One region of the Bacillus sp. 01N42_2 genome, then DNA from elsewhere that is predicted to be linked to it. Evidence: riboswitches for the same ligand, from Rfam matches in the RefSeq annotation. Region 1 holds a riboswitch; each other region holds the start of a gene.

Region 1 (3,539 bases):
GCTTCAGCGAAAGAAAGCACCGGCAGCTCTTTCGGGATTTTCGGTTTTTGGATCGTATTCATCTCATACTCCCTTTTCATAAAAAATAGCTGATCAGCAGTTGACAGATATCGTTTCATACCCGGTGTCCTTGCCGAATTGCATGTTGCTTCATGAACAAAGGGTAATAAAAAAGCGGAGAGGCGTCAATACGGAAGCTGATGAAAAAGCCCTCAGAGGATGCTTCTCTGGGGGCTTTTTCTGTTTCAGGAGAGTTCTTTATACATGATCACATGGGGGCCGATGCCGGGTATGTCAAAGGGGCCGCCGGTGCTTTGCCAGCCGAGCTTTTCGTAATATCCCTTTACGTGACATCTGGCGTTGCACCAGACAAGCGCCGCCCCCATTCCGGCCAGTTTCCGTTCTGCATGAGCGATTAACGTGCTTCGCGCTTTTTGCGTCCGATATTCCTCAAGCGCCGCCATGCCGCGCGGTACGCCGTGTCTTCTGCTGTGATAAAAAGCCGCCTGTCACATCAGGCGGCCTCTTGATTATCAATGTAAATATACATCGGCCCGCTTTTCATCCTTTTGCTTAATATAAGCAGCGAGCTCTGACGTCAAATCAGAACGGAGAAACGGGGTGATTAAATAAATTCCGTTGAACAGTTCACACGCCGTGTCAAGAAGCGACTTGGCGATGGCGAGGCCCTCGGCTTTCTGCTTCCGTTTGTCTTCGCCGGCGAGCGCCATTTTTTCGCGGATGCTGTCAGACAGCTTAATGCCCGGGATTTCATGATGAATGAACTCTGCATTGCGGCTGCTCGTTAACGGCATGATTCCGATATACACCGGTGTTTTGAGATGTTTTGTTTCATGATGAATGTCAATGAGCTGCTGCTCTGAGTAGACAGGCTGAGACACGAAGTAGTCAGCGCCGCACTCGATTTTTTTCTCCAGCCGTTTTACGGCCTTATCCAAATGACGGACATTCGGGTTAAACGCCCCGGCTACGGAAAAGTTTGTTTTCTTGCCGAGCGGTTTCCCCGATAAAGAAATGCCCTCGTTGAATTGTTTAATCAGCCTGATCAAGTCAAAGGACGTTAAATCATAGACGGAGGTAGCCCCCGGAAAGTCGCCGATTTTTGAAGGATCGCCGGTGATGGCTAAAATGTCGGTAAGCCCGAGCGTATCCAGCCCCATTAAATGTGACTGAAGGCCGATGATGTTGCGGTCTCTGCATGTAATATGGACGAGAGAACGGATATCAAGGCGCTCTTTCAGCAATGAACCGCAGGCGGCATTGCTGATTCTCGGTGTCGCCAATGAATTGTCGGCGAGCGTCAGCGCTTTTATGCCGGTTTCCTTTAATTCAGCCGCCGCTTGCAGAAATTTGTCAAAATTCAATTTTTTTGGCGGGTCAAGCTCTACGATAATTGACCGTTTTTGCGCGGCGATTTCGTTTAAACCCGGCTCGGTCCGTTCATCCCGGACGGAGATGACTTCTTCTTCCCGTCTGATTTTCACTTCTTTATCAGTGACCGGTGAAAGTCCGCGAACCGCTTCAGCCATGGCTCTGATATGGTTGGGCGTCGTGCCGCAGCAGCCGCCGATAATGCGAGCGCCCTGAGTGCGGAATTGTACGGCGCTTTCCCGGAAATAGGCATCGTCCGTATCATAAACAAGCCGGCCTTCTTCTAAGGACGGAAGGCTGCTGTTCGGATAGACCGATAAATAAGCGTCACGGAAAATCGGCACTTCTGTCAGCGCTTCAATCATGTGGTACGGGCCGAGCCGGCAATTGATTCCCGTTATATCAGCGCCGAGATCGGCAATTGACCTGAGAGCTTCCCGAAGCGGCGTTCCGTCCTGAAGCACGCCCTGTTCGTGCATGGATACGTTCAGCATGATCGGAAGTTCCGTTTCTTTTCTGGCGATCTTCAGCACTTCGCGCGCCTCTTCTAAATCATAGTATGTTTCCAAAAGCAGGCCGTCCGGCTCTTCGTGCAGCAATAAATAAAGCTGCTCCCGAAAGCTGCGTTTAATCTCTTCAAGGCTGTAGGCGTTTTTGTTAAAGGTGCGGATGCCGCCCATCGTTCCCAATACATAAGCGCCGTCTGAGGAAGCGCGCGCGATTTTGACCGCCTCCTGATTGATTTTTTTCGTTTCATCCTCAAGGCCGTATCTGGAGAGCTTAATAAAATTCGCGCCGTACGTGTTCGTCTGGATGATATCTGCACCGGCTTCCACGTATGCCTTATGTATCCGCTTGATCTCATCGGGCTTAGATACATTCAGTTCCTCAAAACATCTGTCAATGCCGTAGGAGTAGAGGAGAGTGCCCATCGCGCCGTCTCCGATTAAAATCCGTTCTTCTAAGTCTTGTAATAGTCCCATTGTTTGCCTCCTTCATCACATTCAGCAAGGAAAAAAGAGAAATAAAAAAAGTCTTCTTAAGAAGAAGACTTTGTAATCATTTGTCTCTCTTCTTATCTTCCAAGCTGTTTTTAGCTTGCTGGATTTAGCACCTTGGTCATGGTTTGGGTAAACCACTACACCGGTTGCTGAAGCGTCGTCGGGCCAGTCCCTCGGCTTCTCTTGATAAGAACGTTCATGTAATTGTCATGGGTTTCCAAAACTTAACTGTGAAAATCCCTTTCTCCAAATTTACCGAAAATAGAGACAATAATCAATAGGAATCACATAATTTATCTGAAATTAATAAATTGAACGTCAATCGGCAGGTCTGCTCCGCGGACGGCTGCAATAACCTGCTGCAGATCATCTTTATTTTTTCCGGTGACGCGCACTTGGTCGTCCTGAATCTGCGACTTAACCTTCAAGCCGGAGTTTTTAATCACCGCGTTGATTTTTTTTGCGTTGTCTTTATCAATGCCCTGTACAAGCTTCGCGCGCTGGCGCACCGTGCCTCCCGATGCATTTTCGATTTTGCCGTATTCAATGTTTTTCGTCGGCACATCCCGTTTAATCAGCTTGCCGCTCAGCACATCCTTGAGCTGATTCAATTTAAACTCATCATCAGAAATCAGAACAAGTTCTTCCTTTTCTAAAGTCACATTGCTTTTAGATCCTTTAAAGTCATAGCGCGTGCCGATTTCTTTCAGCGTCATCTGAATCGCATTCTGCACTTCAGGAAATTCAACTTTGGATACAATATCAAAAGAACTTTCTTTTGCCATGAGAAAACCTCCTATAACATTTCACTTATGTGTTGATTATAGTAGAATAAAGAGAAATGTCCAACAGCACAAAGCATGAATTTGTGCGAATTGGAAAAAATGAGAAAAACATCAGCCTCTGACGGGCGAAGCAGGAAGGACGATAACATGAAACCAGGGCAGCAGCTCACGCTTAGTATAGATCACCAGACCGATTTCGGTTATTTTTTAACGGACGGCGAGGATACGGTTCTTTTACATAACAGTGAAATCACGGAGGATATCGAAGACAGAGATGAAGTGGACGTATTTATTTACGTCGACCATCAGGAAAGACTCGCGGCGACAATGAAAAAGCCGCTCATCAGCTTTTATGATTACG
Region 2 (3,539 bases), on a different contig from region 1:
CTTCATTGTATGGGCGGCCATGCTGTCAGTAATGAGCGTGACATCAATCCCGCCCTGCATCAGCTCCCACGCCGTCAGCCGCGATCCTTGGAGAACGGGCCTTGTTTCACATGCGTAAATATGAAGGCCGAGGTCTTTTTGTTTCGCTAAGTAAAAGGGAGCAAGCGCCGTACCGTACCGGCTTGTGGCAATTGAACCCGCATTGCAGATGGTCATGATCTGGTCGCCTTTTTTAAAAAGGTGCAGCGCATTTTGGCCGATCATCCGGCATGTTTCTTCATCTTCAACCTGAATTTGAATGGCTTCATGAACGAGCGTTGTCTTCGCTTCATTGATTGAGATTGCATTCCTGATGGAATCCGTCAGTCTGTCAAGCGCCCAAGCGAGATTGACGGCAGTCGGTCTTGAGCTGTTTAAATATGCTTTGACATCGGCGAGCTGACGGCGGAAATCAGAAAGATCGCGTGTTTCAAACGATTTGGCGGCAAGCGCGAGTCCGAACGCCGCAGTTATACCGATGGCCGGAGCGCCCCTTACTTTCAGTGTGACAATCGCGTCGAATACATCTTCCTTTGTTGCAAGATCCGCATACTCAGTGACCTCAGGGAGCTTTTGCTGATTTAAAATGCGGATGTGTGTTTCTTTCCATTCCACGGAACGGGGGATGGCAAATTCATTTGTCATGCTGCATCATTCCTTTACACGGAGCTTAAATTGATCCAGAACCTCAGTAATATGCTTCAGTTCTTTTCTGTTTTCGATATAATAGGCGCCGATTTCAAGCGCCAGCTTCTTCCGTTCAATTCGTTTATCAAACGGAGTGATTTCATCCAAGTCAGCCACATGGGCGAGCCCGATCGTGCGCCGGATCAGTTCGCATCCCGCAAAACCGACCGCTTCCTCAAACGCGTTTTTCAGTGTATCTTCCAGCAGGTGTCTGCAGGAAGGCAGGCAGTCTTTCTCCCATGCTTCACTGAATGTTTTTACAAATGTGTCCCATACGGCGGAGGTGTGGTCATATAATGGCTGTCTGTCGTCACCGTCCCGGCTGAGTGCGTTTAACAGCAGATTTGCAATAAATTGGCCGATGTCAAAGCCGATCGGTCCGAAGAAAGCAAACTCGGGATCAATGACCTTTGTTTCATGTTCATCGGCGAAGATGCTTCCCGTATGCAGATCGCCGTGAACCAATGTTTCCGCGGAATTCAGAAAGACGGCTTTCAATTCATCAGCGCCTTCTTTCAGGCGGGAATTGTTCCAAATTTTTTCTGCGTATGGGCGCAGCTCCTCTTCAAAATCGTTTGTTTCATGGTCGAGAAACGGTTCTGTAAACACAAGCCTTTCTGTAATATTGCAAAGTTCGGGATTTGTAAACTGCTTTGCGAGCTGCTGTTTTACTTTTGCATCAAGCGCATAATCGGATGAGTAAAAGAGCGTTTTTCCCAGAAATTCACCGATATGAACCGATAAGTTCGGATAATGCTGCCCTTCCAGCAGCCCTTTTCTTGAAATCCGCAAATGCGAAAGGTCTTCCATTACCGTAACCGCCATTTCAGTATCGGAATAGTAAACGGCCGGAACGAGATGGGGCACGTGTTCGCCCTGGCGGATGAGGGCGCTGCTTTCGATTCTCGCCCGGTCAATCGTAAGCGGCCAGCTTTCCCCGACGATTTTCGCGTAAGGAATCGCCTGTTTGATAATCAGTCCCTTTTTGTTTTCTTTATCGAAAACGTGAAAGACGTAATTTAAATTGCCGTCGCCGATTTCACGGCATGTGAGAGTGCTTTTGCTTTGAAATAAGCCGAGCTTCACAGCTAACGCTGCGGCGGAGCTTTCCGTTAATTGTTCATAAAGACTTGTTTTAGTTGCAGACATGGATTTACCCTCCAATTATGTAGTGGCAGTAAGAGATCGTGACGGAGAATACGCCCGAAAAAAAGCCTCCTTCTCTGAAAGAGAAGGAGGCCGAAACAGTGCAGTCCGCCTCTTATCTCTCAGATAACATCTGATGGAATTAGCACCGTGCCCTATGAGACAATCGTCTCGGCGCAAAATGTACGCGCCCCATTTCACAATGGAATTACGGTCGGTTGCTGTTGGGGTCAAAAGGCCAATCCCTCGCCCAACTCTCGATAAGAGAAAAATATATTGATTTGTATCACAATTCGGATTAATCAGTTGATGAAAATATTAGCAGGTGCCGGATATTCTTGTCAACATTTTTTTGAAAATTAATATAAATCACGCCGCAAATCTTTGAAAACCGGGATGGTCTCGCGTACGGACGCGCTTTCTGAAACATCGATTTCCGCCCGGACTGCGCCTTCCGTCCGATCTCCTTCCGCTAAAATCCTGCCCCACGGGTCAATAATCAGACTGTGGCCGGCAAATTCATTATCGGGATTTGACCCCGTGCAGTTAGAGGCTGCGACAAAACATTGGTTTTCAATGGCTCTGGCGACAAGCAGACTCCGCCAATGATCGAGGCGGGGCAGAGGCCATTCCGCAGAGATAAACAGGACATTCGCTCCTTGGGACGTATGCTTTCTGATCCATTCGGGGAAACGGATATCATAGCAGATCAGCCCGGCGCACTTGACACCGTCAAGCTCAAAGGAACCATCACTGTTTCCTGCTGTCAGATACAGATGTTCATCCATCAGTTGAAACAGATGGGCTTTCTGATAGCGCTTCACGATCTGCCCGCTGTTATCGGCGATGTACATAGTGTTATAGACATTTTCGCCTTCTTTGACGGCAAAAGATCCGGCAACGAGGTGTACGTTGTATGCTTTGGCCGTTTTTTTAAGCCATTGTGCCGAAACTTCGCCGTTTTCATCCGCCAGCTGGTCAAGCCGTGTGAGATCATAGCCGGTCGTCCACAGCTCAGGAAGCACGATGACATCAGCATGGCGGCTTTCTTGCTCAATCAAAGATTCTGCTTTTTTGAAGTTTTCTGAAGGATTTCCGTATGAAATATCAAATTGCAAACAGGAAACGGTCCATTTCATTTTTTATACACCTCAAGTTTCTCTTTACTTTTTTTATTTAACCATATATGATGATGGACTATCATTTCAAGACATTTTTAGAAGGTGAAAATATGAACTTTGAAGTCTCAGATGTACTCAAACAGCTGCCGGAACAATTTTTTGCATCTTTGGTGCAAAAGGTCAATCAAAAGCTGAAAGAAGGCAAAGACATCATCAATTTAGGACAGGGGAACCCTGATCAGCCGACACCTCAGCATATCGTTGAAGAAATGAAGCGTGCCGTCGAAAGGCCGGAAAATCATAAATACTCATCATTCCGGGGCGCTTACAGCTTCAAAAAAGCTGCGGCTGAATTTTATGAAAGGGAGTACGGGGTGACGCTTGATCCGGAAACGGAAGTAGCCGTGCTGTTCGGAGGCAAGGCGGGGCTTGTTGAACTTCCGCAATGTCTTTTGAACCCGGGAGATACCATTCTTGTGCCTGATCCCGGATATCCTGACTACTGGTCGGGGGTCGCCCTTGCGAAAGCGAAAATGGAAATGATGC
Region 3 (3,539 bases), on a different contig from region 1:
AGGAATCGCCGCCGGATCTGCAAGCGGGTCATCAAAGTGCCAGACGATTTTCGGAAGCTCGTTCATATACTCCTCAGGAGAAATGACTTTGCTGATATTTTCAATCCCGAGCGCGGCAGCTGTTTCCTTCGCTACGTCAACCTCACTGAAGCCCTGCTGTTCAAAGCCGACAGAAAATGTTTTAAGGTTCGGGTGAAATTCTTTCGCAACTGAGACGATAAAAGAAGAGTCGATGCCGCCGGATAGAAACGAACCGACAGGAACGTCACTTCTCATGTGGACTTTGACAGAGTCAAAGATTGCGTCTCTGACTTCTTTCACCAATTTATCTTCATCGGACTGAACAGGCTTAAAGTTCGCTTTGAAATACGTTTTAAACGCGATTTCGCCTTCCGGGCGGATCGTAAACTGGCTGCCCGGCTCGACTTTTTTCACTTCAGCGTCAAGCGTGCTCGGTTCAGGAACGAATTGGAAAGACATATATTGCTGTAAAGAAGCTTTATCGAGATCAATACCGTTTTGAGCGGCCATTAAACTTTTTCTTTCAGATGCAAAATACACTTTGTCCCCGATGGTTGTGTAATACAGCGGTTTAATGCCGAACGGGTCTCTCGCGCCGTACATGACACGGTCAGTTTTGTTCCAGATTAAAAACGCAAACATTCCGCGAAGCTTTGAAGCAGCTTCTTCTTTATAATGACGGTATGTCGCAAGGAGCACCTCTGTATCGGAATCTGTATTGAAAGTGTAGCCTTTCGCTTCAAGCTCTTCTCTCAATTCAATGTAGTTATAGATTTCGCCGTTAAAAATGATCCAATATTTCTCATCTTCATATGATAAAGGCTGTCCGCCGTTTTCTACGTCAATAATACTGAGCCGTCTGAAGCCGAATCCGACGTGCTCATCATGATAATACCCATCGCTGTCAGGACCGCGGTGAACGATCATTTGGTTCATTTGTTTGATTAGCTCTTCTTGATCTGCGGTTTGAGTTAATGGATGCTTATTAAAAACACCGACAAATCCACACATAGTATAGCCTCCATAAGTGTAATTTTCTAATTGAACCCCCTTTTTATAGACGCTTTGTTACGCCATTGGTTTCACGCTATGTAAAAAATAAGCATGGCAGCATCTGCAAAAAGGGAAAGCCGCTTAAATAAGCGGCTATAAAATTATTCTCCTAGTGCTTCTTTGCGAAGCGCATCCGCCTTGTCAGTACGCTCCCAAGGAAGATCCACATCGTGACGTCCGAAGTGGCCGTAAGCGGCAGTCTGCTTATAGATCGGACGGCGCAGATCAAGCATTTTAATAATGCCAGCAGGTCTCAGGTCGAAGTTATTCCGTACGACTTCGATCAGTTTCTCTTCAGAAGCTTTTCCTGTATCAAATGTATTGATGGAAATAGATACAGGCTGTGCCACGCCGATTGCGTATGCAAGCTGCACTTCACAAGAATCAGCAAGTCCTGCAGCCACGATGTTTTTCGCTACGTATCTCGCAGCGTAAGCCGCTGAACGGTCTACTTTCGTCGCATCCTTACCGGAGAATGCACCGCCGCCGTGGCGTGCATATCCGCCGTATGTGTCAACGATGATTTTACGGCCGGTAAGTCCCGCATCGCCTTGAGGACCGCCGATTACGAAACGTCCCGTAGGGTTGATGAAGTATTTTGTTTCGTCATCAATCAGTTCCTCAGGCACGACAGGGTTAATGACATGCTCTTTCAGATTGCGCTGAATCTGCTCAAGCGTAATTTCCGGATGGTGCTGAGTCGAGATGACGATCGCATCGATGCGGACCGGCTTGTTGTTCTCGTCATATTCAACGGTAACTTGCGTTTTTCCGTCAGGGCGAAGGTACGGAAGAATGTCTTCTTTGCGGACTTCGCTCAAACGGCGGGCCAATTTATGCGCCAAAGAGATCGGAAGCGGCATAAGCTCTTTCGTTTCGTTACACGCATAACCGAACATCAGACCTTGGTCACCCGCTCCGATAGCTTCGATTTCAGCATCGCTCATTGTGCCTTCACGCGCTTCAAGAGCCTGATCGACACCCATCGCGATATCCGCAGACTGTTCATCAATTGATGTTAAAACAGCGCAAGTCTCCGCATCAAATCCGTATTTTGCCCGTGTGTAGCCGATTTCTTTAATCGTTTCACGGACTGTTTTCGGAATGTCAACGTATGTTGAAGTTGTAATCTCTCCGCTTACCAGCACAAGGCCTGTCGTTACAGATGTTTCACAGGCTACGCGCGCGTTCGGGTCTTTTTTTAAAATCTCATCTAAGATGCTGTCAGAAATTTGGTCACAGATTTTATCCGGATGACCCTCAGTAACAGATTCAGATGTAAATAGTCGACGGTTTTTACTCATTCACTTTTCCTCCTGAAAAAAGATCTTTTGAAAGACCTTCTCATATGATACGGAACTCGCTCCCTCTTAATACAATGTCATACTATATCAGAGAATGTTAATTGGCATATTTTATGAAATAAAAAAACCTTTTCCACTCGAGGAAAGGGTTTGGTCTGTGTGCCTTTCACTCTTATCGCTCAAGGAAATATTAAACCTTGCATCAGGTTAGCACCTTGGTTTCCCACAGTGTATTCACCTGCTTTTTTACAGAGAAACCGGTTGCTGGGCTTCATCGGGCCTGTCCCTCCGCCAGCTCGGGATAAGAGTATCCGCTCAATGAAATATCTTATCGTAAAAGGGCGGAAAGTGTCAATATGAATTAAAGCGATTACGCGCCTTTATTTCAGGAAGCAATGGAAAAACACAAACAAAAAATAATAAACAGTATAGACTATTTTTATATATGTGTTATACTAATTCCACATTCAGCGAAATAAAAATAAACCGGCAAAGGAAGGGTTTTATGAAATTAGTTGATTTAACCGCAGATCTTCAAGCATTACTCGCAAGTCCAAATGTGCATCATAATTTATCGGCGCCAAAACTTACCGAAAAAGTGATCACCCGAAATGAAGGCACACTGACATCTACGGGCGCCGTACGCGCCACTACCGGTGCATATACGGGACGATCACCTAAAGATAAATTTATTGTTCGTGAAAAAAGCACAGAAAATCAAATTGATTGGGGCGCGGTGAACCAGCCCATTTCTGAAGAGGCGTTTGAAAAGCTGTACGCCAAAGTCGTCAGCTACTTAAAACAGAGAGATGAACTGTTTGTTTTTGAAGGATTCGCAGGCGCAGATGAAAAATACAGACTGCCGATTACAGTCGTAAATGAATTTGCATGGCACAACCTGTTCGCGCGCCAGCTGTTTATCAGACCGGAGACGGCTGAAAGGGATTCGGAAGCACAGCCCTTTACCATTCTCTCAGCTCCGCATTTTAAAGCGGATCCGGAGACGGACGGCACGCATTCGGAAACATTTATCATTGTATCTTTCGAAAAGCGCGTCATTTTAATCGGCGGTACCGAATACGCCGGAGAAATGAAAAAATCAATTTTCTCCATTATGAACTTCCTTCTTCCGCAGCAAGATATTCTGCCGATGCACTGCTC
Region 4 (3,539 bases), on a different contig from region 1:
TCCGGTTTCTCATGAATTCACGGACCACATACTGGACCGGGGTATCCAGATGCTTCTGGTCTTTCGCAAGCTCAATCACCCATCGCTCGAACTCTTCTAAAAATTCTTTTTCCGGCATGATATACATTTTATTAATATGCCGGTAAAATTCTTTATCTTGCTCCATCAGCTCTTCTATGATGACGGGATTTGTCAAAGAGTAAATCGAATTCGGATCCGAATCTTCCATCGTTTCAATCCATTCTTTCGCAATTTGATCCACCCGTTCGGAAAAATAGTCGTACAATGCTTCACTTATCTTCATACCTCTTCTCCTTTCCCATTTCCAATTATAGCGTCAGCTGGTGCCGAATCAAAATAAAAGCCGTTGAACCATCCAATTATTTGAAATTATTTAGTGCAATAGATTGCGCCTTTTTTATGAAAATGCTTCAAATGACTCTTTCCGAACGGCATAATCTGCCATAAAATAGTAGCAACACCCTTGAATCCACTCGCAAGCATAAAAAAGGAGGGCTTTTTTATGAATGGTGAAATGCGGTTGATTCCTTATGTCACGGATGAGCAGATCATGGATGTGAACGAGCTTCCTGAGGGTATTAAAGTGATTAAGGCGCCAGAATTGTGGGCAAAAGGGTTTAAAGGAAAGGATATTAAAATCGCGGTGCTTGATACAGGCTGCGACATTAATCATCCTGATTTGAAAGACCGGGTTATCGGCGGAAAAAACTTCACCGATGATGACGAAGGCAAAGAAGACGCGATTTCCGATTACAACGGCCACGGGACACATGTTTCCGGAACGATTGCCGCCAATGATTCAAACGGCGGAATTTCAGGTGTTGCGCCGGAAGCGAGCCTTTTAATCGTTAAAGTTCTCGGCGGTCAAAACGGCAGCGGCAAATACGAATGGATCATTAACGGCATCAACTACGCCGTTGAACAAAAGGCGGACATTATTTCCATGTCACTCGGCGGACCGAACGATGTGCCTGAACTGAAAGAAGCCGTCTCAAATGCGGTAAAAAGCGGTGTACTGGTCGTTTGCGCAGCAGGAAATGAAGGTGACGGAGACGAGCGGACAGAAGAACTGTCGTATCCGGCCGCTTACAACGAAGTGATCGCCGTCGGATCAGTCTCAATCGCCCGTAAATCGTCAGAATTTTCAAACGCAAATAAAGAAATTGACCTCGTGGCGCCCGGAGAAAACATTCTCTCCACCCTTCCCAACCATAAATACGGGAAGCTGACGGGCACTTCAATGGCCGCCCCGCACGTGAGCGGAGCGCTGGCCTTAATAAAAGGGCTTGAACAGGACTCGTTTCAGCGGACGCTTTCTGAAGCCGAAATTTATGCCCAGCTTGTGCGGCGTACTCTTCCTTTGAACATCTCCAAAACATTGGCCGGGAACGGGTTTCTGTATTTAGACGCGCCTGATGTGCTCATGGAAAGAGCCGAACAGGCACAGCTGCTGTCTTTCTGATATTTTTCTCATATAATGATTGATCCGCTTGTCAAAATCACCAATTTTTAAAATGTGAGATTTTCTATTGACAGTGATCTGAATAAGCTGATAAGATAACCAACAAATGATGTAACTTTTCAAAAAAATTGAAATATTTTCTCTTATCGAGAGTTGGGCGAGGGATTGGCCTTTTGACCCCAACAGCAACCGACCGTAATTCCATTGTGAAATGGGGCGCGTGATTTTTGCGCCGAGACGATAGTCTCCTAAGGCACGGTGCTAATTCCATCAGACGTGATCTGAGAGATAAGAGAGGCTTAAATTTTGATGTTAAAGCCTCTTTCTCTCATGAGAAAGAGGCTTTTTTGTTACATCTCACTTAAAGGAGGAGACTTAATGACTACAATCAAAACTTCAAATCTCGGTTTTCCGAGAATCGGCTTGAACAGAGAATGGAAAAAAGCACTTGAGGCTTATTGGAAAGGAAACACTGATAAAGAAACGTTTCTTAAAGAGCTTGACGGTTTATTCTTATCGGCTGTCAAAACGCAGCTTGACCAACATATCGATATCGTGCCGGTCTCTGATTTTACTCATTATGATCATGTGCTTGATACCGCCGTCAGCTTTAACTGGATTCCGGAAAGATTCCGCAGCATCACGGATCCCGTTGATACATATTTCGCGATTGCCCGCGGTGTTAAAGACGCCGTTTCCAGTGAAATGACAAAATGGTTCAACACCAACTACCATTACATCGTTCCTGAATATGACGAAAGCATTGAATTCCGTCTGACGAGAAACAAACAGCTTGACGACTACCGCCGGATCAAAGAAGAATTCGGAGCGGAAACGAAACCTGTCATTGTCGGTCCGTATACATTCGTCACGCTTGCGAAAGGATACGAAGAATCAGAGGCGAAAGCGATTCAAAAGCGCCTTGTTCCTCTTTATGTGCAGCTGCTGAAAGAGCTTGAAGCTGAAGGCGTCAAATGGGTTCAGATTGATGAGCCAGCCCTTGTGACAGCCTCTGCTGAAGATGTCCGCGCCGCAAAAGAACTCTATGAATCTATTGCAAAAGAGCTTTCAGGGCTGAATGTCCTCCTGCAGACATACTTTGATTCGGTTGATGCATATGAAGAACTCGTTTCGTATCCTGTACAAGGAATCGGGCTTGATTTCGTGCATGATAAAGGCAGAAACCTTGAGCAATTGAAAAAGCACGGCTTCCCGAAAGATAAAGTGCTGGCAGCCGGTGTGATCGACGGCCGAAACATTTGGAAAATCGATGTTGAAGAACGCCTTGATGCGGCTTTGGATATCCTCAGCCACGCTGATGTTGAGGAGTTATGGATTCAGCCTTCAAGCAGCCTTCTGCACGTGCCGGTGGCGAAACACCCTGACGAGCATCTTGAAAAGGATTTGCTGAACGGCCTGTCATACGCTAAAGAAAAACTGGCGGAACTCGGCGTCTTAAAAGAAGGGCTTCTGTCCGGCAAAGCGGCTGTCAGTGAGCAGATCGAAGAGTCAAAAGCGGCACTTAAAGCTTTGAAAGCATTCGCGACAGGGGCGAACTCAGCTCAAAAAGAAGAATTGAATCAGCTGACAGAAAAAGATTTCTCCCGCCCTGCAAGCTTTGAAGAACGATTGGCGCTGCAAAATGAATCACTCGGTCTTCCCCTTCTGCCGACAACGACGATCGGAAGCTTCCCTCAATCTGCAGAAGTGCGGAGCGCACGGCAAAAATGGCGGAAAAAAGATTGGACGGATGAACAGTATCAAGCGTTTATTAATGCGGAAACGAAGCGCTGGGTTGAGATTCAGGAAGAAATCGGCTTAGACGTGCTCGTTCACGGAGAATTTGAACGGACGGACATGGTCGAATACTTCGGTGAAAAACTGGCCGGGTTCGCCTTTACGAAATATGCATGGGTGCAGTCTTACGGTTCACGCTGCGTACGTCCGCCTGTCATTTTCGGAGATGTCGAATTTATCGAACCGATGACGGTAAAAGATACGGTCTATGCCCAATCGCTGACAGAAAAGCACATGAAAGGCATGCTGACGGGACCTG

The links. Region 1 has a riboswitch for S-adenosylmethionine ahead of AC1DN5_RS13270 (bifunctional homocysteine S-methyltransferase/methylenetetrahydrofolate reductase). Riboswitches for the same ligand answer to the same signal wherever they lie in the genome.
Region 2: another riboswitch for S-adenosylmethionine. It lies ahead of mtnK (S-methyl-5-thioribose kinase); the one in region 1 lies ahead of AC1DN5_RS13270 (bifunctional homocysteine S-methyltransferase/methylenetetrahydrofolate reductase).
Region 3: another riboswitch for S-adenosylmethionine. It lies ahead of metK (methionine adenosyltransferase); the one in region 1 lies ahead of AC1DN5_RS13270 (bifunctional homocysteine S-methyltransferase/methylenetetrahydrofolate reductase).
Region 4: another riboswitch for S-adenosylmethionine. It lies ahead of metE (5-methyltetrahydropteroyltriglutamate--homocysteine S-methyltransferase); the one in region 1 lies ahead of AC1DN5_RS13270 (bifunctional homocysteine S-methyltransferase/methylenetetrahydrofolate reductase).

Annotation. Positions count from the first base shown of each region.
Region 1 is NZ_JBFTRO010000005.1:201,050-204,588, forward strand. It holds gene AC1DN5_RS13260 (pentapeptide repeat-containing protein) at 1-62, opposite strand, end outside; partial or broken gene AC1DN5_RS13265 (GNAT family N-acetyltransferase) at 246-470, opposite strand; gene AC1DN5_RS13270 (bifunctional homocysteine S-methyltransferase/methylenetetrahydrofolate reductase) at 534-2,375, opposite strand; SAM riboswitch class I at 2,465-2,586, opposite strand; gene AC1DN5_RS13275 (YajQ family cyclic di-GMP-binding protein) at 2,687-3,178, opposite strand; gene AC1DN5_RS13280 (CvfB family protein) at 3,278-3,539, shown strand, end outside.
Region 2 is NZ_JBFTRO010000002.1:581,124-584,662, reverse strand. It holds gene mtnA (S-methyl-5-thioribose-1-phosphate isomerase) at 1-684, opposite strand, end outside; gene mtnK (S-methyl-5-thioribose kinase) at 691-1,875, opposite strand; SAM riboswitch class I at 1,985-2,139, opposite strand; gene AC1DN5_RS06615 (carbon-nitrogen family hydrolase) at 2,232-3,011, opposite strand; gene AC1DN5_RS06610 (pyridoxal phosphate-dependent aminotransferase) at 3,104-3,539, shown strand, end outside.
Region 3 is NZ_JBFTRO010000003.1:543,976-547,514, forward strand. It holds gene asnB (asparagine synthase (glutamine-hydrolyzing)) at 1-1,032, opposite strand, end outside; gene metK (methionine adenosyltransferase) at 1,176-2,378, opposite strand; SAM riboswitch class I at 2,548-2,686, opposite strand; gene pckA (phosphoenolpyruvate carboxykinase (ATP)) at 2,884-3,539, shown strand, end outside.
Region 4 is NZ_JBFTRO010000002.1:612,697-616,235, forward strand. It holds gene AC1DN5_RS06765 (STAS domain-containing protein) at 1-304, opposite strand, end outside; gene AC1DN5_RS06770 (S8 family peptidase) at 524-1,483, shown strand; SAM riboswitch class I at 1,624-1,778, shown strand; gene metE (5-methyltetrahydropteroyltriglutamate--homocysteine S-methyltransferase) at 1,862-3,539, shown strand, end outside.